3 regions of the Mesorhizobium sp. B3-1-7 genome follow, and region 2 is predicted to be linked to each of the others. Evidence: riboswitches for the same ligand, from Rfam matches in the RefSeq annotation. Region 2 holds a riboswitch; each other region holds the start of a gene.
What was found. A riboswitch is a leader RNA that binds a small molecule or an ion and turns the genes downstream of it on or off. The one in region 2 is predicted to bind cobalamin.

Region 1 (7,468 bases), on a different contig from region 2:
CCAGCCGCCGATCGCCAACGACACCGAGCCGGTCATCACGAAGGTTGCGAGCATCTGCCAGCGGGCAAGCTGGAGCAGGGGAACGCGGCCCTTGAGCTCGCTCAGGAACATGGAGCTCAGCGCGCTGCATAAGGCGGCGGTGACGGCGAAGGCTTCGGGGGCGAACATGGCTGGCGGCTGCGAATCCGGGAACCGGACAATTGCCGATGCTTACGCCAGCGCGCAGCGCTCGGCTAGGCCGCGCGGGCGCGCGGCGTGCCGAAGATGGACCATGCGGCGACGACGAGCGCCGCCATCGTGGCAAGCAGCACGCAGAGGCTCGGCAGATGGAAGACCATGTCGCGCCATCTGGGCTCGACGACGGCGCCGGTGCTGAAAGACTCGCCGCTATACTGGCACAGGATCCACGACGCGCCGCTGCGCACCATGTCGGCGTCGATATCGGAGATCAGTGCTTTCGCGTTGCGTTCGGCTGAGGGCATCGTCGCCATATGGGTGAGCAGCGCCTTGGCGGTGGCGAGGTAGGCGTGGCTGCATTCGTTGAAGGGGCTCTCCTCGTCGGCGAGGCTTCCCGGCATCAGGCCCCACAGGCAATAGGTGTATTGCAGGTTGCCGTGATTGTAGAGCCGCCGGAAGGTCGGGTCGGTCGCGGTCTGGTGCTGGGCGAGCTCGAGGATCTCGCCGCGGTGGCGGGCGATCACGGCCATCTGGCCGTGGGTCAGGCTCGGGATCTGGATGCCGGGAGGAGGCGGGGCAAAGGATCCGCTATGCGCTTCGGCGGGTACCGCCGCCGTCATGATCGAAAGGGCGATCGCCAAAAAGAAAATGGCCGCCAGGGCAAGGAACCGTGGCGGTCGACGCATCGGATTTCAGGCGAAGCGGCGGGCGGGGCTGCGCTGGTCGCGCGCCGCGACCACGCGCTCGGCAACCGCGCCGAAGCCGAGCCCGACGACGGTCCATAGCACAAGCTGGATGCCGAGCGAGGCGACGCGGAACTGCCACAGCACCGTCGCCGAGAAGTTCTCCGGTACTTCGTTGATGTCGGGCAGGGCTGCCTTCACCAGTGCGAAGACGACGAGGAAGGCCAGCCCAGCCACGATCGAGGCGTTCCAGGCGCCGAGCCGGGTCCACAGCCGCTGCGCCAGGCCGACCGCCGCCACCATCGTCGCGATCGAGACCACGATCATGATGAAGAACAATTCCGTGCGGTAGCCGATGGTCTCGGCATTGCCGACCGCGGGCGGGTTGGCCGGGTATTTGAGGCTGGGCACCACGATCACCGCCAGGAAGCCGAGCAGCGCTATGAGCGCCGAAGTGCCACGGGGCCCAAGCGAACCCAGCCGGCCATAGGCATAGGCGAAGACCAGCGAGAATAGCCCGCCGAGGGCGGCGCCATAGACCAGCACGCCGGTTGCGAGACCGATGCCAGCCTGCGTGACGCGGCTGACCATCTCGGGCTCCGGCGCCTCGCCGGCCGCCTGGGCCTGCTGTTCCTCGAAGGCGATCGCCTTGTCGACCTGCGGCTCGCCATAGACGCGGGCGAAGGCGAATGCCAGAATCCCCGCAACCAGCCCGACAAGCATGCCGCGCAGCAAAAGTTTTCCGACCATGTCGTTAACCCTCTAAGCAATTCCAGGAAAAGTGCGTAGCGGTTTTCCGTCCGGAATAGCGTTAAACCAACCCAGCAATTCCAGGAAAACTGCGTGCCGGTTTTCCGTCCGGAATCGCGTTAGACCAAAATCGAAGCGAGTTCAGCGATGCTGAACCGCCTTAGTGGCAGGGGAAGCCGAGCAGGTGGCGGCCGTCATGCACGAATTCGTGCACATAGGTGCCGCGGAGCAGCGACGTCGCGCCTTCTTCCGCCCCGACGAAATAGATCGCCAGCATCAACAGCAGGCCGGCGAAGATGGCCCACGGCAGAAGCTCGCGAACCGGAATCGCAACCGGACCGTAGCTGGGGGCGAAGGTGGTGTCGGACATATTGACCTCCCGTGGGATACTGCGTCCCGTTGATCGAACAATGCTGCGGAATAAGGCCTGACTTTCGGCTGGTGCCGATCACAGTGGCGCGACCGTGCCGGACTCGCACCAGCTTCCAATCCCGTATAGCGCTAAAACACTTGTCAGCACTTCGTTCGCCTGTCAACGACATGTAATGGCCAACACGGCTTCGCGCGGCCGAAATTTCACTGGACCACGGAGTTTTGGGATGCTCGCCCGCCTGACGATGATCGCAAGCGGCGCGACGCAGGCCACGCGCAAGGGGCGTTTTCCGAGTGACGAGGCGCCGGAGCCGCGAGCCTTCGAGCGTGCCGGCGCGCTGGCCGCTTCGCTGCGCCGCGCCGACCGCGTCTGGACAAGTCCGGCGCTTGCCGCGCGGCAGACGGCGGAGGCGCTCGGCCTGGCGGCGACGGTCGAGCCGCTGCTTGGCGAACAGGATTTCGGGCGCTGGGCCGGCAAAGGCTTCGAGGAGGTGCAGGCAGAAGATCCGGAAGGCATGGCGGCCTGGTTCGCCGATGCGGAAGTGGCGCCCCATGGCGGCGAATCGCTTGCCGCCGTCGCCCGGCGCGGCGCCGCGCTGATGGAGCGCCTGGCTTCCGAGAGCGGTCATACCATCGCGCTCACGCACGCCCTGCCGATCCGCGCGGCCATGGTGCATGTTCTGGGCGCGCCGCTTTCCTCGGTCTGGAAGATCGACATCGAGCCGCTGTCGCTCACCGAATTCCGCAGCGACGGCCGCCGCTGGGTGCTGCACACGAGCGGGGTCATCGTCTCTGGTTGAACCCTCTGGGCATGAAAGATCCCGATGAATGCGGTCGGCCTATGAAGCTGCCGTTCCGCGTTTCAGTGATTGCTAACGGAACGGAAACGCCTCGCTGCTATGGTGCTGCCCTGTTGCGAGGAGAGCCTTGCCTGAGGAGCCCGCCGGATATGGCCAATTTTCCCGAGACCGAGCGCCGTCTTCATGCGCGCGAATTCGTGCTCAAGGAAGCCACGATCATCGCCGCCGGCGTCAGGATCGGCTGCTCGGTCAGAAATCAACACGAGCAAGGTGCGGAATTGCGCGTCGGCGCCGATGTGGAGATCCCGGACCGCTTCCTGCTCGAGGTCCCGGCCGACGATACGGTCTATCGCGCTTTGGTGCGGTGGCGGCGCAACGACCGCGTCGGCGTGGCGCTCTACAGCAACGCGCCGAAGGACTGATGCGCGGCCGAAGCGAAAGCTGCTCAGCGAAGCGCCGCCCACCCCGTCACGAGGATGAGAACAAACGTGACCAGCGCGCCAGAGACATAGAGGATCGTCCTGACGCTGCCGCCCTTGGCGGCGTTTCCCCCACGCAGGTAGATGACCATGTGTACGAGGCGTATCGCCAGGTGAACCCAGACAAGCACGGCGAGCGTCACCGGGCCGACACCGACCATCATCGCCAGCATCACGGGCACGACGAAAGGGGCCAGCGCCTCGACCGAATTCATGTGGACGCGGTCGATCCGGTAGAGACGGTTGTCGTCGTCCGCCGGGACGACCGGACCCGAAAGCTTGCCCGCAAATCCCTTGGATGAGCCGGAATAGACCGCCAGCGCCACCGACAGGAGACAGAGCGCAAGCACGCCGAGCGTGCTCAGCCAATAAGCTTCCATTTTCCGCGCTCCTTCCAATGGCTGTCGTGCGGGCCAAGCCCTTCGGTACCGGGTGGTGCTGTCAGGCTGCCCAGGAAAAGAGGTTCTGGAACCGCTGCAGGTAGAGCGGCCAGCCCTGATCGCTGTCGACCCCGCCGCGCACGCTTTCCCAGCCTTGGCCATGCCGCTCGATATGGCGGTGCTCGATTTCGACGCGGGTGCGGTTTTCCGCCTCGGCCGTGAAGCGGACTTCCCACTCGCTTGTGCGGGTGAGGTCGGTTTCGATCTGCCAGCGCGGGCTGATGTCCCAGCTCAGAAGCAGCCGGTTCGGCGGATCGTAGGCCAGCACACGGGCGAAGCGGCACTCTGAGCCATCGACGCCACGGTCGTAGACGTGGCCGCCGACCCGCTGCTCGAAGATCGTTTCCGCGATCGGGACGGCGAGCAGATTGTGCTCGCGCGGTTTGATGCTGCCGAAATCCTCGGTGAACACTTTGAAGGCGCGTGCGATCGGCGCCGCGACGACGACGGAATGTTTCACGGGCGCGGGTGCCGGCTGCTTGATCATGTTTCGTCCTCCGTCGGTTGCTCGACAAGCCGCGCGTAAGCCGCGAGCGTCTTCACCCAGAAGTGGTCGATCTCCGCCCGGAAAGCCGCGAGGCCGTCCGGGTCGATACGGTAGATGCGTTCCTTGCCCGAGCGCGTGTCGGCCACCAGCCCGGCATCCTTGAGAACCTTCAGATGCTGCGAGACCGCCGGCCGCGTCACGGGCAGTGCATTGGCGAGCCCGCTGACCGAGCTGGGGCGGTCGACCAGCAGTTCGAAGATCGTGCGTCGCGTCGGATCGCCGAGCGCTGTCCAGTATTTCGCGTTAGTGGTCACTAACGCGAAAGCTAGGGCGGCGCGTCTGTCCTGTCAACCCGGATGGAGAGTGCCACCCATGCGGCACGCACGTGGTCGACCTTGCCGGCCGCGCCTGGCGAGCGGTTCTGGAGGGGGCCGAAAATGCGATGGTGTCCTATCCGCTGCTGATCGGCGAGGATGGCGGCAACAACGCGCGCAAAGAGCAACTGGCTGGCGAACCGCACCTTCATCGCCGAGGACGGTCAGGGCCGCATCATCGTCGGCTCGACCAAGGAAGCCTTCTTCTCCGTGGATAGGCTGGCGACCTTCCGGCTGAAAGCAGGACTCGACATCAAGACCGCGCTCAATCTCGACGGCGATCCCATCGCCGATCTCAGCGTGCGCTCGGGCAGCTACAGGCTGAAACACTACGCGTGGTGGGAGGCCCAGGTGTCGGAAGGCAAGGTTTCCCTGCCTGCAGGCGCCAAGGAACGTGCCTTGGGGCATGCCTGTCGTGCTCACCGTGGAGCGCAAATAGAGCATCTTCAGCGGGTCAGCGCTGCCGCTTTGCCTTGAGGCTCCGTGCCGCTTGCTCGATCGCCGCGCGGTCGTTGCCCAGCCGGTCGAGCAGTTCCTGCGCCTCGTCGCCGGAAATGCCGGTGCGCATGGCAAGCGCCTCGACCGTCAGCACATCCGCGCTGTCGATCTCGCGCGTTTCGGGCAGCGCATCGCCTGCCGTCAGCGGCATGGCGGCCTCGCGGTCGATCTCCAACTCCGCCTGATGCCAGTGCCGTTCGTGATTGCCAAGGATGCCGCCCTCGCGTTGAAAGATCTCATAGGCCCGTTGCCTGATCTTCTCGGTCCGATCGTCGTCCATCGCCGTTCCTCCTTGCGTGTCACAAGAACGCGGGACATGGCGGAACGATCCGTGGCATCGCGAAGGTGATCGGCTGATGCGCGCAGCCGGTCGAAACGCCCGGCCTGAAGTGACAATCGCGTAGGGCTGAGCCCCGACATTCGTGGCTTGGCGCTTGGCCGCTCAGATTGGTTGTGCGCGTCCGCTTACGGCCCATATATCGCCACAGGCTTGCCGAACATGCCGGGCTCCGGTTTCACGCCCAGCCCCGGCCGTTGTGATACGGCGATGTGACCTTGCTTGATGACGACCGGGTGCTTCACGTCGAAATGGCCCTTGATGTATTCCTGCGCGATCCAGGCGCCTTCCATGCGGCGCGGCTCGACCGTGGCGGCCAGATGCACGCAGGCCGCCGCGATGATGTCGCCGCCCCAGGCGTCGTCGCAGCTGTGCGGCAGCGAGCGGATGGCGCAGAGGTCGCGCACCGTCGTCATCTTGGTGAGGCCGCCAAGGCGCGTCACCTTGAAGCCGAAGCCGTCGGCGATGCCGAGCGAGATGGCCCTCAGCACGGCGTTCTGGTCCTCGGTGCTTTCGTCGAGATAGACCGGATGCGTCACGCGGCCCTTCAGCGTCGCGACCTCGTCCATCGTGTTGCAGGGCTGTTCGAAGACGAAGGGGATTTGCTGGCAGAGCCGGTCGAGGTGGATCGCGGCGGCGACCGTCAGGCCTCGGTTGGCGTCGACAGCTAGCCGAGCCTTGTAGCCGACCGCTTCCCAGACCTTGTGGACGACGGCCACGTCCTCTTCCAAGTTGCGCCCGCCGATCTTGACCTGCAGCCGCGGATAGCCGGCCTTCACCTTGTCGGCGGCGATCCGCGCCGTCTCGTCCGGCGCCCCGACGATCAGCGAATAATAGGCCGGCACGCGGTCGGTCAGCGCGCCGCCCAAAAGCGTCGAGACCGGCACGCCGAGCTTCTGGCCGAGCAGGTCGAGGAACGCCATATCGAACGCGGCCTTGGCGTAGCCGTGCCCGCTAAGCCGCTCGTCCATCTGTTTCGCCAGCTGCCTGATCGAGGCGACCTCCGAGCCGATCAGGCCCGGCGCGATTTCGGCCATCGCGGCGCGGGCGCCAAGCGCATGATGCGGTTGGTAGACCGGGCCGATCGGACAGGTCTCGCCCCAGCCGGCGAAACCATCATCGGTGACGATTTCGACCAGTGTGGAGTCGAGCGCCTCCACGTCGGCGCTGGCCATCCGGTAGACACCGCCTTTAACCGGCAGTTGCGCCGAATAGACGTTGATGCGGTCGATACGCATACGGGCTTCCCTCCGAAGGACACGTCGGCAGCGGGGCCTTTGCAGGCCCCGCCTATTACATCCGCGCCTTGGCCGAGGTCGGGTCGTAAGGCGAATCCGCGATCACTTCGGCGGCCCTCCATTCGCCCAGGATCGCGACGTCAAGCTTCGTGCCGGGTTTGGAAAAACGCTCGGGCAGCAGCGCCAGCGCCACGTCATGCCCGAGCGCGTAGCCATAGCCTCCCGACGTAATGCGCCCGACCAGCGCGCCGTCGCTGTAGAGTCCTTCATTGGCAAGGGAGCTTGCGCCTTCGGTGTCGATCCTGAGCGTCACCGAGCGGCGCTGGTCGTTGCGTTCCTTGTATTTCAGCACCGCGTCGCGCCCGACGAAGTCGCCCTTGTCGAGGCGGATGAAACGCTCCAGCCCGCTCTCCAGCGCGTTGAGCTCGGGATTCATGTCGCGGTACATGGCGCGATAGGATTTCTCGAGCCTGAGCGACTCCAGCGCATGCAGCCCGACCAGCCGCATGCCGTGCTTCTCGCCTTGCTTCAGGATCGCGTCGAGCAATTGACGCTGATAGGGCAGGGGGTGGTAGAGTTCCCAGCCCAGCTCGCCTTCATAATTGACGCGCAGCAGCCGCACGTCGCTGGCCAGAGCCACATTGCCGGTCTTGACGCCGAACCACGGAAAACTTTCGTTGGAAAGGTCGATCTCGGTGAGAGGTTGCAGCACGTCTCGCGCCTTCGGCCCGACGACCGTGAAACAGCCGCGATCGTTGGTGACGTTTGTCAGCTTCACGCTGCCATCGGTGGGAAGCAGTTTTGTGAGGTCGTCGAAATTCCAGCGCTCGGCG
Region 2 (7,468 bases):
CAAGTCAGGCCAGGCTGTGCATGGTGCCCGGTACGCGGTATGGCGCCCGCTCGGCCGTCCTTGGTTTGATGGCGAGGCCGGCGAGGTAGCGCTGGAAGCTCGCCGCCTCCTGCACCGGCGAGGCGAGCGCGACATGCCCGTCCGGCCTCACCAGATAGGCGGCGTCGCGCTGCAAGGCGGCTTTCGCGGCGGTTTCCGACCAGGCGAAGCCGTGAACCGGAATGCCGGTCGATGCCAGCATGGCCCGGAATTCCGCATTGACCTCGCCATAGACATGCACCTGCCAGTCCAGCGAGCGCAGCGGCTCGAAATTGTCGCTGCTTGGCATCGGCACATAGGGCAGGCGGTCGCCGCCGCTGATCTTTCCCGCTGTGCCCGAGCTGATCGGGCCGGCGCGGTACTGGATCGCCGCCTGCGAGATGACGCCGAAGAAGGCGCGCGAGCCGTATGACGTGTGCAGCGCGATGTTCAGGATCTTCGGCATCAGATAGCGCCGGAACAGGCCGACGAGCCGCGAGCGGCTGGTGGCGATGCGGAACGCCTGGTCCGTGCTCTCGATCAGTCTGTGGGCGAAGGCGATGCGCTCCGGCTCATAGCTGTCGAGCAGGCGCGGATCGGCGCGGCCCTGGACGACGGCAGCGAGCTTCCAGGCAAGGTTCACCGCATCGCCCATGCCGGTGTTCATCCCCTGTCCGCCGGCCGGGCTGTGGATGTGGCCAGCGTCGCCGCAGAGGAACACACGGCCGACGCGAAAATTCTCGGCGACGCGATGATGGACCCGGTAGGTCGAGAACCAGTTGACCTCGTCGACCGTTACGCCGGTGTCGCGCTCGACGTCGGCGCGTATCGCCTCGAAGCTGATCGTCTCGTCCGCCTCATGCGCCTTCGGCACGATGCCGATCAGCCGGATCGAACCCGACTGCCGGACCGGCATGACGATGGCAAAACCGTAGGTGCTGATGGTCGTGTCCATGCCGTTGCGGGTGATGTCGCCACGGCCTTTCACGTCGACGACGTAGAAGGACTGTTCGTAGGCGCCGCCGGGAAAGCCGATATTCAGCCCGTGGCGCACTGTGCTGTGGGCGCCGTCGCAACCGGCGAGGTAGTTGGCGACGACGGTTTCCGTCTGGCCTTCCTTGCTCAGCGTCGCGATGACCGCGTGGCCCTTGTCCTGGAAAGCGATGAGCTCCGTGCCGCGCTCCACCTCGACGCCGGCGCGCTCCAGATGCGTGATCAGCACGCGCTCGTGGATGTCCTGCGGCAGCGCGAAGGCGAAGGAATAGGGGCTGATGCCGCGGCCGAAATCGGCGAGCGGGAGTCTCGCGGCGACGCCTGCCGGCGTGTGCACGGTGAGCTGTTCGATCTTCACGCCCGCTGCAAGCACGTCGTCGACGATGCCGATCTGACGGTGGAATTCCAGCGTGCGCGCCTGGACGGCCAGCGCGCGCGAGGTTTCGCCGGGAGCGGCGGCCTTGTCGAAGATGCGCACCGGAACGCCGAGCTTGGTCAACCAGAGCGCGAGCGTCAGCCCGGTCGGGCCGGCGCCGGCGATGAGGACCTTGGTCTTTGACATGGTCATTTTCCTTCTCCCTCAACGATACGGACTTTTTCGTGTTCCCGCAGCCGGTTTACGCCGGCAGTGACGACCCGGTCGCCCTTGGTGAGCCCGGCACTGACGACTACGCGGTCGGTCTCGTAGCGGGCGATGGTGACCGGCTTGAGCTCGACAGCCGACGAGGCCGACACCACCCAGACGGCGGGCTTGCCTTCCTTGTCGAACAGCGCGCTGCCCGGCAGCAGCACGACAGGAGCGCCGGCGATCTCGACGCGGCCGGCGACACTTGCGCCGAAGCGCATCTCGTCAGGCGCATTCTCGAGCGAAACCTTCACCTGGAAGGTGCGGGTGGCGGCGTCGGCCATCGGCGCTATCTCGCGCACAGTGCCGGCGGTCGACACCGCCGGATTGCTGAGCAGCGAGACGGTGACGGCGGGTATCTTTCGACCGCGCCGGTCGCTGGTAAAGGCTGCTTCCGCGATAGAGAACACCGCGTCGCGGCTCTCCGGATCGGCGACGCGTACCACCATCTGCCCAACATTGACCGATTGGCCGGCCTCGGCGCCGGTGGCGGTGACGATGCCGTCGAATTCGGCCCGGAGCTCGGTGTAACCGAGCTGGTCCTTGGCCATCGCGAAGGCGATGTTCGCCGATTTCAGCTTGGCCTCGGCCGAGCGCAGATTCTTTAGCGTCGCGTCATGGTTGGCGCGTGTCGTGAAACCCTTGGCGAGCAGCGCGCTGATACGCGCTTCGGCGGCGCTGGCTTCCACCAGCACGGCCTCGGCCGCTGTCACATCGGCTTCCGCGCTGGCCAGCCGGTTTCGATAATCCTGGTCGTCGACCCGGGCGAGCACCTCGCCCTTTTTCACCGTGGCGCCGACCTCGGCGGTGCGCTGGATGAGCTTGCCGGAAACGCGAAGACCGAGATCGCTCTCCAGCCTCGGCTTGATCTCGCCGATGGCGACGCGGTTATCCGCGACGGGTTCCGGCGAGACCGAAACTGCCTTGACCAGCTTGGTTTCGGGCGTGCCCGGCGCGACGTTCGATGCTTCGCTTCTGGCGCCGTGCCAGACCATCACGGCACCGCAAGCGAGCGCGGCGATCGAGCCGGCGACAAGGCGGCGCCTGAGCGGCTTGTTGTGCCCAAGAGGACTGTTGTGAAAACGTGCGGCAATCATGTTGTCTCCATGCCCAAGGTTGCGGCCGCGCTTGGGAGGACGCGGCGGCCGGGAAACTGCGTTGGCTGGCAGGGGATCAAGGCGTTGCAACCTGTCTTTCGCCAGCCCGATCTTTTTGCGATTTCGGCTCCGGCAAATCCCGAACGGTTTCTGAAAATTTTCCGATGTTTGGGTGAGACGGCGCGAGGAGGGATTGACTGCTACGCATTCGCTGGTATGTAACGTTATTACATATCATAACGAGAATCGAACCACGAATGCATTTCTCCAGGCAGGTCGCTTCACGCGGTGATGAACGCGCGCAGAAGCCGTTGCGACTCGCGCGCGGACAACCTACGATGGCTGCGTCATGGTCCCCGAGCCGCAAGGCGAGGGGTGAAAAGGGAACACGGTGAGATCCGGTCTGGATTGAACCCGTGGCTGCCCCCGCAACTGTGAGCGGCGAGCTCCATCCGAAACGCCACTGGCCGGCAAGGCTGGGAAGGCGGATGGCGCAACGACCCGCGAGCCAGGAGACCTGCCATCGACATGAGTTGACCGGACGGGGTGTGCCGGGAGGAGACGCGGGCACCGGTCTTGTCGGCCGGCTCGTCCAGCATCCTTCCGTCGCCATTTTGGAAAGTGACGGAAATGTTGGACGCCTCGAGAGCAATTCCAGGAAAAGTGTGTAGCGGTTTTCCGTCTGGAATTGCGTCAAAACAAAGAGATAGAGCGGTTCGCCGTTTCCGTGAAACGGTGAAACGCTCGAGCCATCGCATCATCGTCTGTTCGCTGTGCCGCGATACCGTGACCGGGCTGAGGTCCGGCGAGGGTTTGTGCGCCGACCTGCGCTCCAGGCTTTCCTTGCAGCCGGCGCCTTCCTTTGCCATCGAGACCATCGACTGCATGGCCGGTTGCGCGCGGCCGCTCACCGTGGCCTTCATGGCGCAAGGCAAAGCCACCTATCTCTTCGGTTCCATCGACAGGGGCACCGACGCCGGCGCGCTGGTCGAATTTGCCAGGCTCTATGCCTCGCTGCCCGACGGCTGGTGCAATTCCGGCCAGCGCCCGGCAAGGATCGCCGGCAAGATACTGGCGCGCATCCCCGCCGCGGGTAAGGCCAGGGAGCAAGTCCGGTGAGCGCGCCCCTGCTTGAAGCCCGCGATCTGGGCGCCACGGCAAACGGCCGGACGCTGGTCGAGGATGTCAGCCTATCGCTGGCGGCGGGTGAGCGCCTCGCCATCATCGGCCCGAACGGCGCCGGCAAGACGACTCTGCTGCGCATGTTGTGCGGGGCGTTGTCGCCGAGCCACGGCGAGGTTCGCCTGGCCGGCCGCCGGCTGGACAGGATCACCGCCGCCGAGCGGGCGCTCAGCATCGCCGTCGTCGGCCAGACGGATCAGCCGGATCCACGGCTGGCGCTCATCGACTATGTCGAGCTTGGCCGCGTCCCGCATGCCGGCCTGAGGCGCCGGCACGACGACCGCGACATCGTCGTCGAAGCACTGCGCCGGACCGGGCTCTTGCCACTGCTCGCGCGCAGCATCGGCTCGCTCTCCGGCGGCGAGCGCCAGCGCGCGCAGCTCGCCCGTGCCATCGCGCAAGAGCCGAAGATCCTGTTCCTCGACGAGCCGACCAACCACCTTGACCCGCGCGCCCGCGCAGAACTGCTCGAACTGGTGGCCGAATTCAGCATGACCGTGGTCGCCGTGCTGCACGATCTCGCCTTGGTGGCGCCCTTCGCCACCAACGTCGCGGTGATGAGCAACGCCCGGCTGCACGCGCTGGCACCGCCGCGCGAGGCGCTGGCGCAGCCGCATATCCGCGAGGTTTTCGGCATCGACGTGCTGCGCCTGCGGCACCCGACCGAGGACCGCGAGCTCACCGTCTTCGAGCTGCCCACGCGCGCTTCCTCGCCATCCTGAACCTGCCCAACCCAAACAAGGAGCACCATCCCGTGAAACGCCTCGCTTTGTCGTTTGCCTTCTCGCTTCTCGCCTCGGCCGCCTTCGCCTTCCCGGTCACCGTCGACAGCTGCGGCAAGGCGCTCACCTTCGATGCACCGCCAAAACGCGCCGTCATCCAGGACCTCAACATGGCCGAGATGGCCTTCGCGCTGAAGCTGCAGCCGTCGATCGTCGGGCTTACCGGCATCACCGGCTGGTACAAGGTCGGCCCCGAGTTCAAGGCGGAGCAAGGCTCCATCCCGGAGCTGGCGCCAAAATATCCGACGCTGGAAAACCTGGTCGCCGTGCAGCCGGATTTCTTCTTCGCCGGCTGGTATTACGGCATGAAGCCGGGCGGCGAGGTCACGCCCGACACGCTCGCCCCGCACGGCATCAAGACGCTGGTGCTGACCGAAAGCTGCGTCCATCTCGACAAGAACCGGCCCGCCGCCTCGATGGACTTGCTCCATGGCGACGTCGAGAAGCTCGGCAAGATCTTCGGCAAGGAGACGGAGGCCGAAAAGCTGGTCGCCGGCTGGAAGGCTGAGCTTGCCGATATCACCGCCAAGGTCGGCGACCGCAAGGGCACGCGCGTGTTCCTCTACGATTCCGGCGAGGACAAGCCCTTCACCGCCGGCAAGTTCGCCATTCCCAACGCCATGATCGCAGCCGCCGGCGGCGAAAACATCATGGCCGACATGGAGACGAGCTGGGGCAACACCGACTGGGAGACGGTCGCCTCGCGCAATCCACAGTTCCTCATCCTGCTCGATTACCAGGACGGCGGCGGCTACAGGAAGCTGCTCGATTTCCTTAAAGTCCATCCGGCGATGAAGGAGACGGACGCCGTCAAGAACGAGCGGTTCGTCGCGCTGCGCTACGCCGAGCTGACGCCCGGACCCGCAAATATCGAGGCGATCGGCAAGATCGCCAGGGCCATGCATCCGGAAGCGTTTTAGGTTTGACGCACGGATGAGCCGGAGTGTTGCCGTTGATGGATAGCCTGCCTAGGAGAATGGCGAAAACGCTCCTCACTTCGTCATCCACGGGCGAAGCAAGGAGCGAAGCGACGCGGCGCAGACCCGAGGATCCATTCCGTGACTTTCGAGCGTTGCAACGGCGTAGAATTCTGCGCCGCCGCATTTCGCGAGCAAGCTCACGGCATGGATTCCAGGGTCTCCGTGACGGAGCTTCGCTCCTGCTTCGCCACGGAATGACGAAGTCGCGAATACCTCGGCTGATCCCGAACGCCAGTATCGCTGCGGCAGGTCCCGGACGGTGAACCTGCGCCATACCCCATTCTTCCTGGCAATGGTGCTGGGCGCGGCGCTGCTGGTCGCGCTCGGGCTGCTTTCGATCGCCTATGGCTCGACGCTGATACCTCTGCGCCAGGTCGTCGGCGCGCTGGCGCATGCGGCCGGACTGGGCAGCCAGAGCCCATCCGGCCCGGTCGGCAGCATCGTCGTCGACCTGAGGCTGCCGCGCACGTTGCTGGCGATCGCCGTCGGCGCCGGCCTTGGCGTGGTCGGCGCGCTGCTACAGACGGTCACTCGCAACGACCTCGCCGATCCGTTCCTGTTTGGCCTCTCCTCGGGCGCGGCAGCCGGCGCGGTCTCCGTCATCACCGTATTCGGCGACACGTTCGGCGTCTGGACGCTGCCGCTTGCCGCCTTCACCGGCGGCGTGCTGGCGGCGGCGATCGTGCTTCTGCTGGTGTCGCGGGTGAAGGGGCAGGGGCCTGAGCGGCTGATCCTGGCCGGCCTCGCCGTCTCATTTCTGTTCACTGCCTTGACCAACTATCTCGTGTTCGCCGGCGACCAGCGCGCCGCCCATTCGGTGTTGTTCTGGACCATGGGCGGGCTCGGTCTTGCCCGCTGGGACAATGTCGGCCTGGCGGCGCTTGGCGCTGGCATCATCCTCGCCTATGGCCTGCGGAACCACCGCCGCTTCGATGCTTTCCTCGCCGGTGAAAGCGCCGCCGAGAGCCTTGGCGTGCCGGTGGCGAGGATGCGCCGCGCGACATTCCTCGTCGCCGCCCTGGCGACCGCCATTCTCGTTGCGGTGGCCGGCGTCATCGGCTTCGTCGGCCTGATGATCCCGCATCTCAGCCGGCCGCTCTCCGGCCCCTTGCATCGCAACCTGGTCATCGCCTGCGCGCTGTTCGGCGCCATCCTGCTGTTGGCCAGCGATCTGCTGGCCCGCACCCTTTTGCCGCCGCAGGAACTGCCGATCGGCATCATCACCAGCTCGCTCGGCGCGTTCTTCGTCGTCACCTTGCTGATGCGTAACCGGCTCTGACCGGTAATTAAACCGTCCAGAAACAGCGCACGATGTGGAAGAAGATCGGCGCAGCGAAGGCCAGGCTGCCGGTGCGGTCGAGCATGCCGCCATGAACCTTCGATCAGGTGGCCCCGGTCCTTGACGCCCTGGTCGCGCTTGATCGCCGAGGCGACGAGTCCGCCGAGAAATCCCATCGTGCAGGCGACGAAGGCATCGGAGCTATCTTCACCGGACACTAACCATCGACGCATCGGGTGCCTGATATCTCGATTTGCCGGCTATCTGGCGCAAAGCATCCACTTGAATAGTAAGCACGCTTATTATATGTATCGCTCATGGTTTCAGATGGTATCGACAGATTGGGATTTTTGATCCACGACGTGCAGCGCCTGATGCGCAAGCGTTTCGAGGTGCGTGCCAGTGGGTTGGGTCTTTCCTCGGCGCAATGGCGGCTGATGGTGCGCGTTGCCAAGGAAGAAGGCATCACCCAGGCGCGGCTGGCTGAGTTGCTCGAAATCGAGCCGATCAGC
Region 3 (7,468 bases), on a different contig from region 2:
GGGCGCGTCCTGCCTTATCGATCGAACACGGCGCTATCAGCAGATTGCGCCATAATCATGCGCGGAATAGGCCGCCGGCGGACGAATGTAAATGCGCGCCAGTGACGCGCCGACGACGCCTATCCTAACCTTCGGGCAACGGGATAAACTCTTCCTCATCGCCGGGAACGATATCGAAGCGGCCTGTCTTCCATTCCTGCTTGGCCTGTTCGATGCGTTCCTTGGAGGACGAGACGAAATTCCACCAGATGTAGCGCTTGGAGCCGAGCGAAGCCCCGCCGAACAGCATGAAATGCGCGCCGCGCTCGGAGGAAACGACGATCTCCTCGCCCGGCTTGAACACCAGGAGCCGCTCGGCCGGGAAAATATCGCCTGCGATCGAGACTTCGCCTTCCAGTGTGTAGATGGCGCGCTCCTCGGCATCGGCCGGGATCTTCACGCTCGCGCCCGACGCTAAGCGCAGATCGGCATAAAGCGTGTCCGAGGCGGTCGCCACGGGCGAGCGCAGGCCTGAGAATTCGCCGATGACGACGCGGCCGCTGACGCCCTCGGCATCGATCTGCGGCAAGCGGGCCACCGATGTGTTCGCGAACACCGGGGCAATTTCCTCCTTGCCGTCGGGCAGCGCCAGCCAGGTCTGCAGGCCGGAGACCGACATCGGCGCGCCGCGCAACTCCTCCGGCGTGCGCTCGGAATGGACGATGCCGCGCCCGGCGGTCATCAAATTCACGTCGCCCGGCGCGATCACCATTTCAGTGCCGAGCGAGTCGCGATGCCTGATCTTGCCGTCGAACAGGTAGGTGACGGTGGACAGCCCGATATGCGGATGCGGGCGCACGTCGAGCGCATGGCCGGCGCGCAGGATCGCCGGTCCCATGCGGTCGAAGAAGATGAACGGCCCGACCAGACGGCGCTTCGCCGTCGGCAGGGCGCGGCGCACCTCGAAGCCGCCAATGTCCTTGGCGTTGGGGACGACCATCAGCTCGATCTGGTCGCAGGCGAAGGCATCGCCCGGTTCAGGATCGTTTCCCGGAAAAAAGCTCATATCGGATCCTCAGGCGAAACGCAGCGCCGACCTGGCCTTCGCCTTGGCCGCCTCTTCCTCGCGATTGCGCGGTTCCTGGTTGGTTTCGAGCGAATCGATCAATTCGCGCGCGACAGCTGTGATCGCCTCGACGGCATGGTGGAAGGCATGTTCGTTGCGCTTGGAGGGCTTGGTCGAGCCGCTCAGTTTGCGCACGAATTGCAGCGCTGCGTCATGCACTTCGTCATTGGTCGCCGGCGGCTCGAAATTGGCCAGGGTCTTGATGTTGCGGCACATAGCTTGAACTCCTTACCTGCTTTCTTTGCCCCACCGTCGTCCAAATTACTCAGCGTCGAGCGGCTCCGTTCCAACCGGTTTGCCGTCGCGCGACAGCCTGATCTTCTCGACCTTGTCCTCGGCCGCTTTCAGCAGACGGTCGCAATGCGCCTTCAGCGCTTCGCCGCGCTCGTAGATCTTGATCGACTGGTCGAGCGGGACGTCGCCGCGCTCAAGATCATCGACGATCTTCTCCAGCGCGTCGAGCGCCTGTTCGAAGCTCATCGCCTTGACGTCCTCATTGCCTTCCAATGCCATAGCCTATCCCTTCATCAGCCGCCCGACATGGGCGGCGACTGAAAATGCCAGTCCCTGCAGATCGTAGCCGCCTTCCAGCAGGCTGACGAGCCTGTTGGAGCTGTGGCGGCCGGCGCGCTCCATCAATTGCCCGGTCGCCCAGTCGAAATCGTCCTCGGTCAGGTTGATCTCGGCGAGCGGATCGCGGTGGTGCGCGTCGAAACCGGCGGAAATGATGATCAAGTCCGGCGCGAACGCATCGATCGAGGGCAGCACACGCGACAGGAAGGCGTCGCGGAACAGGTCGCTGCCGGTCTGCGGCGCGAGCGGCGCATTGACGATGTTGCCGGCGCCGGTTTCGCTTTTCGCTCCGGTACCGGGATAAAGCGGCATCTGGTGCGTCGAGCAATAGAGAACCGACGGGTCGTCCCAAAAAATGTCCTGTGTGCCGTTGCCGTGGTGGACGTCCCAGTCGACGATGGCGACGCGCTCGACCTGATGCTTCTTCTGCGCGTAGCGGGCGGCGATCGCGGCCGTGTTGAACAGGCAGAAGCCCATCGCGGTGGTCTTTTCGGCGTGGTGACCCGGCGGACGGGCGGCGACGAAGACGTTGGCGGCACGGCCCTCGAAGACGTCGTCCACCGCCGCGTTGGCGCCGCCGATCGCCGTCACCACGGCCTGCCAGCTTTTCGGGCTGGCGCTGGTATCGGCGTCGATCGAGACGATGCCGTTCTCAGGGATCGCCGCGCGCACGCGCTCGACGAAATCCTCGGGATGCGCATAGAGGATCGTTTTCTCATCGCCTTCGGGCGCCTTGACGCGGTCGAGCGCCGAAAAAGCCTCGTCGTCGAGCACGCGTTCGATGGCGCGCAGGCGGTCGGGCCGCTCGGGATGGCCGGGCGGCGTGAGGTGTTCCAGAAAGATCGGGTGCGTGTAGAGACGGGTGGCCATGGCGCCTAATCTAGGCACCGGCGGCGCGGATGACCATGTTTGAAAGCCGAATGGCTGGGGAAAATTGCGCCAGCCCATGTCGCTGGCGCCATTGGCGCGGCGCAAGCTTCGCGGTAAGGTTCTTCGCTGCCTGGTGCCCGCGACGCGGGAGAATCGGGAACACGGTTGAACTCCGTGGCGTGCCCAACGCTGTGAGGGGGACCGCGCCGGCAAAGCCACTGTCGATGACGGGAAGGCGCCGGATGCGGGAGGATCCCGAGCCAGAAGACCGGCCCGGCAGACATGGTTTTCCGCTTGGTCAGGCGGGGGACTGCTTGTCGCAAGGGGAAAAGCGATGACGGCAGCAGCGATCGCCGCGAGCGGCGACGACTTTGACCAATTGGCGCGCGACGCGGTCTATCGGGCGATGTTCACCAGGCGTGACGTGCGCAGCCATTTTGTCCCCGACGACCTCGATGACAGCGTGTTGGCGCGGCTCATCACCGCCGCGCATCATGCGCCGTCGGTCGGCTACATGCAGCCGTGGAACTTCATCGTCATCCGCGACGCAGGCAGACGTCGGCAGGTGCGCGACCTGTTCCTCGCCGCGCGCGAGCAGGAACTGCCGGCGATCGAGGCGGAACGGCAGGCGCTGTACCGCAAGCTTAAGCTCGAGGGCATCTGCGAAAGCGCGCTCAATTTGTGCATCACCTGCGACCGGCAGCGGTCGAAGGATTCGCCGCTCGGGCGCTGGCACAATCCGGAGATGGACCTCTACAGCACCGTCTGCGCGGTGCAGAATTTCTGGCTGGCGGCGCGGGCCGAGGGTGTCGGCGTCGGCTGGGTCAGCATCATCGAGACGGAAGCGCTGAAGCAGCTCTTGTCGATCCCGGAACATGTGACGCCGATCGCCTATCTCTGCGTCGGCCGCGTCTCAGCCTTCGCGCCGAAGCCCGATCTCGAGGCGCATGGCTGGGGCAAGCGCCTGCCGCTGCCGGAGCTTGTGATGAGCGAGACTTTCCGCGGCGCCGGCGAGGCGCCGCTCAAATCGGCGATCGCAAGGCTAATGCATGTCGCGCAAAAGTGACCTCGGTTTTGCGACAACGACATGCATCAAGCAACGACCTAAAGCGCGTCGCGTGAATCCGTTTCGACGCGACGCGCTTTAGGCGGTCCTTCGAAATCCTGATCAAGCGGCCCGGGGCGTATCCCAGCGCGAGCCGCCGCCGAAGGAGCCCAGCGCCTTGTCGCGCAGTTCCCTGAACTTGGATGAGGCCTCGGCCAGCCGGTGGTCCCATTCGGGATTGGGCACCTGGCCCTCGATGGCTTCGAAATAAACCTGCATCAGCGAGGCAATGGCGAAGGGCTCGATGAAGGCCGCCTTGAAGGCCCAGGCAAAGACGATGGCCAGCACGAAAGCCCAGCCGGCAAGCTGACCCGGCATGACCCAGAGGATCGCGGCCGCGGGCGCCAGCATCAACAGGAAGATGACGAAGGACACGCCCCACATGATCGCCGCCAGCCAGACGGCGTTCTTGACCATGTGCTTGCCGTTCTGGGCGTAGAGGACGACACCTTGCCTGGCCGTCTCGAAGGGCGAGTTCGAATTGATGCGGATGTTGTAGCCGAGGATGATCTCGTCGACATAGGTCAGCGAGATACGGATGACGGTGTTGATGAAGCCGACCAGGCCGCTCAGGCCCGGGATCGGCAGGAAGGCGGCTATGCCGCCGATCAGGCCGGTGATGGCGCGGATGGCGCCCTTGACCAGTTGGTCGACGACGAAAAGGATGTTGGCCTCGGCGAAACGCTGGGTGACCACTTCCTTGGCATAGGCGATCTGGTTCTGCCCGTCAGGGACATCGTGGCCGTCTATCAGATGCGCCATGACGGCGATATGGCCCGCCTTCAGCACATAGAGGATGTATTCGCGGATCCAGTAGACGGCGATCGACACGACGCCGAAGCCGACCACGCCGCCCCACAGCGCGAAGGACATCGGCCCGTCGGGATCGGTCGAGATGTGGCCGACGCCGTAGCCGACGCTGGCGCCCGTGCCGGTCGCCATGATGTAGGCGACCGTGATGCCGAAATAGACGATCATGCGAAAGACGATGAACGGCCATGTCCGCATCATGATGGACACCGACTTGGCGATGCTGAAGTCCCACATGCCCCGACTCTCCACACCCCCGCGCATGATCCCGAAAATCGGAATCGATTTCGGGAAGGGCCATGCGCTGAATCAAAGTTTTTACAGCGTCCTTGCGCGTTCAAAGAACGCGCGGCGCTGTAAGAGTTGGCGGTGGAGGATGCGCTCGCCCTATTGATTGTCAATCGCGGCGGGGTTGTGCCGGCCGGAAAGCGGTGCACAACCCGGTGGCTTGGTTACCCAAGCGTGCCGTCAAACCCTCTTGCGCAAGCCTTCGAGCAGTTGCTTGAACGCCGCGATCGCCTTCTTCGACGTCGCTTCGGGATCGTTCGAATTGGCGATGCGCTGCGCGGCCTGGCTGCTGGCGCCATTGATCAGCCGTGAGGTCGTCTCGGGATCAAGCTCTGGAACGACCACCTCCTCGTCCTGCAGCTTCGTCAGATGGTCGGTCATCGAGGCGATACAGGCGCTGGCATTCGGCCACTGCGCCGGGTCGCCGAGCACCGCCGGGCCGTCGCGGAACATGATGCGCTGGATTTCCGGCTCCAGCGCCATTTCGATATAGCTGGTGCATTCATCGACGAAATGCTGCCAGCGGGTCGGCGCCTTCGAAGCCACCTCGTTCACCCGTACAGCCATTTCGCCGTCGATCTCGGCGATCACCGCCTGCAGCAGCCCCTTCTTGTCGCCGAAATGATGGTAGAGCGCGCCGCGCGTCAGGCCGGCCGACGCGGTGAAATCGTCCATCGAGGCCTCGGCGTAGCCGACCGTGCCGAAGGCGTGGCGGGCGGCCGCGATCAGCTTGGCGCGCGTTTCGGCGATCATCTCCTTGCGCGGTCTGTGCATGGCTCTGGCTCTACTAACATACGCCTCGTATGCCAATTGACATACGCAGCGTATGAACTATCTCACATTCATACGCAGCGCATGTAGTTTTAGTATGCAACCTTGTCGAGGAGCAGGATCATGCGAAACCCCTATGCGGACATCTTTCGGGCTCCCGGCACGAAAGGCTTTGCCGCGGCCGCCTTCATCGCGCGGCTGCCGATCGCCATGGCGCCGATCGGCATCGTGGCGATGCTCTCGCAGACGCATGGCGAATATTGGCTGGCCGGGGCGGTCTCCGCGACCTACGCCCTTGTGAATGCTGTTTTGTCACCGCAGATCTCGCGATGGGTGGATCAGCTTGGCCAAAGCGCGATTGCCCTGCCGACCACGCTTGTCTCGGTGCTTGCCTTCACGACATTGATCGTGGCGGCCAACCAGCACTGGCCGGCCTGGACCCTGTTCGGGTCGGCGCTGCTTGCCGCCGCCATGCCCAACATCCCGGCGCTGGTCAGGGCTCGCTGGACCGAGATTTTTCGCGATCGTCCCGAGTTGAGCACCGCCTTCGCGTTCGAATCGGCTGCGGACGAATTGGTTTATGTCGCCGGAGCCTCGCTGTCAGTGGGCTTGAGCGCGGCGCTGTTTCCCGAAGCCGGCATGGTGGTCAGCACGTTGCTGCTCGCGCTCGGTTCGGCGGCATTCCTGCTGCAGCGCTCGTCCGAGCCACCGGTACGTCCGGCGGAACATGGCGCGGCCGGTTCGGCGATCCGCCTGCGGCCGGTGCAGATCATCACCTTCGCGCTGATCTTCGTCGGCGCGACCTTCGCCACCACGGAAGTCACCACCGTCGCCATCACCAAGGCGCTCGGCCAGCCCGAGGCTGCAAGCCTCGTCATCGGCGTCTATGCGCTTGGATCCTTCGTGCTCGGCATCATCGTCGGCGCGCTCAGCCTGAAGGCGCCGCTGCAGCGGCAACTCGCGGTCGCGGTCACGGTGATCGCGCTCACCACGCTGCCATTGCTTTTCGCCGACACGGTGCCGACGTTGGCGCTGGCGGTCTTCGTCAGCGGCGTCGCGATCTCGCCGACCTTCATCACAGCCTTCGGCCTGATCGAGCGCCACGTGCCGCCGGCAATGCTCACCGAAGGCGTCACCTGGGTAACCACCGGCATCGGCATCGGCATGGCGCTGGGCTCCTTCGCCGCCGGCTGGATGGTCGACAATTTCGGTCCGCAGAACGGGTTCTGGGTGTCGGTGGCGGCCGGGGCGATCGCGCTGGCCACCGTGCTTGCCGGGCAGTGCCGGCTGGCGACGGGCGATTGCGACGCGGACAGGGGCGAAGCGGTGGTGCCTGCGGAGTGACGATTATTCGGCCGTCCGATCATCATCGCAGACGTTGGAAGTTAGCCGAGACCTACGCGACTTCGTCATTCACGGGCGGAGCGACTCGAAGCGGGGCATAGACCCGAGATGACGACGTCGCGGAGGCCCCGGCCAATCGCCTCCGTCGCGGAGGCTCTGGTCAATCAGCAACGCCGGCGGGGCTGCCGCCAGGACCTTCGGCGCCCCGGCAGCCTAAAGAATCTCGGTCTTGGCGATGTGGATGCCAAAGCCTTCGAGGCCGACATAGTGGCGCTCGCGAGAGGCGATCAGGTTGATCGAGGAGATGCCGAGATCCTTGAGGATCTGGGCGCCGAGGCCGATCTCGCGCCATTCGTTCTCGCGGCGGCGGGCTTCCTCATGGTCCTCGCGCTCGCCACTCGCGGGCCGCTTGCGCTCCTGGTGGGCGACGCCGACCGAGCCTTCGCGCAGATAGACGATGACGCCGCGCCTGCGCTCGCCCATCGCCTTCATGATGCCGTCGAGGCGATGGCTGGTGCCGAAGACGTCGGTGACGACATCTTCCGAATGCAGGCGCACCGGCACGTCCTCGCCGTCACGGATATCGCCGAAGACGACCGCGA

Region 1: it holds a riboswitch for cobalamin, as region 2 does, so the genes downstream of both, FJ417_RS30775 (CbtB domain-containing protein) here and FJ417_RS11910 (DUF1636 family protein) in region 2, are expected to answer to the same signal.
Region 3: it holds a riboswitch for cobalamin, as region 2 does, so the genes downstream of both, bluB (5,6-dimethylbenzimidazole synthase) here and FJ417_RS11910 (DUF1636 family protein) in region 2, are expected to answer to the same signal.

What each region holds. Positions count from the first base shown of each region.
Region 1 is NZ_VFTL01000053.1:21,671-29,138, reverse strand. Features, by position in the region: gene FJ417_RS30790 (DMT family transporter) at 1-168, opposite strand, end outside; gene FJ417_RS30785 (hypothetical protein) at 234-818, opposite strand; gene FJ417_RS30780 (CbtA family protein) at 870-1,610, opposite strand; gene FJ417_RS30775 (CbtB domain-containing protein) at 1,771-1,980, opposite strand; adenosylcobalamin (AdoCbl) riboswitch at 1,981-2,124, opposite strand; gene FJ417_RS30770 (histidine phosphatase family protein) at 2,210-2,782, shown strand; gene FJ417_RS30765 (PilZ domain-containing protein) at 2,932-3,204, shown strand; gene FJ417_RS30760 (MAPEG family protein) at 3,228-3,641, opposite strand; gene FJ417_RS30755 (SRPBCC family protein) at 3,703-4,188, opposite strand; gene FJ417_RS30750 (metalloregulator ArsR/SmtB family transcription factor) at 4,185-4,502, opposite strand; gene FJ417_RS30745 (hypothetical protein) at 4,662-5,039, shown strand; gene FJ417_RS30740 (DUF2934 domain-containing protein) at 5,017-5,340, opposite strand; gene FJ417_RS30735 (mandelate racemase/muconate lactonizing enzyme family protein) at 5,526-6,635, opposite strand; gene FJ417_RS30730 (FAD-dependent oxidoreductase) at 6,691-7,468, opposite strand, start outside.
Region 2 is NZ_VFTL01000011.1:142,601-150,068, reverse strand. Features, by position in the region: gene FJ417_RS11920 (FAD-dependent monooxygenase) at 5-1,579, opposite strand; gene FJ417_RS11915 (efflux RND transporter periplasmic adaptor subunit) at 1,576-2,733, opposite strand; cobalamin riboswitch at 3,067-3,273, shown strand; gene FJ417_RS11910 (DUF1636 family protein) at 3,469-3,852, shown strand; gene FJ417_RS11905 (ABC transporter ATP-binding protein) at 3,849-4,637, shown strand; gene FJ417_RS11900 (ABC transporter substrate-binding protein) at 4,670-5,617, shown strand; gene FJ417_RS11895 (iron ABC transporter permease) at 5,970-6,956, shown strand; partial or broken gene FJ417_RS11890 (phosphatidate cytidylyltransferase) at 6,964-7,144, opposite strand; gene FJ417_RS11885 (MarR family transcriptional regulator) at 7,274-7,468, shown strand, end outside.
Region 3 is NZ_VFTL01000010.1:146,743-154,210, forward strand. Features, by position in the region: gene FJ417_RS11150 (pirin family protein) at 125-1,045, opposite strand; gene FJ417_RS11155 (DUF2277 domain-containing protein) at 1,055-1,321, opposite strand; gene FJ417_RS11160 (exodeoxyribonuclease VII small subunit) at 1,367-1,618, opposite strand; gene FJ417_RS11165 (histone deacetylase family protein) at 1,622-2,548, opposite strand; cobalamin riboswitch at 2,663-2,840, shown strand; gene bluB (5,6-dimethylbenzimidazole synthase) at 2,883-3,614, shown strand; gene FJ417_RS11175 (hypothetical protein) at 3,717-4,700, opposite strand; gene FJ417_RS11180 (TetR/AcrR family transcriptional regulator) at 4,932-5,525, opposite strand; gene FJ417_RS11185 (MFS transporter) at 5,646-6,866, shown strand; gene ribB (3,4-dihydroxy-2-butanone-4-phosphate synthase) at 7,080-7,468, opposite strand, start outside.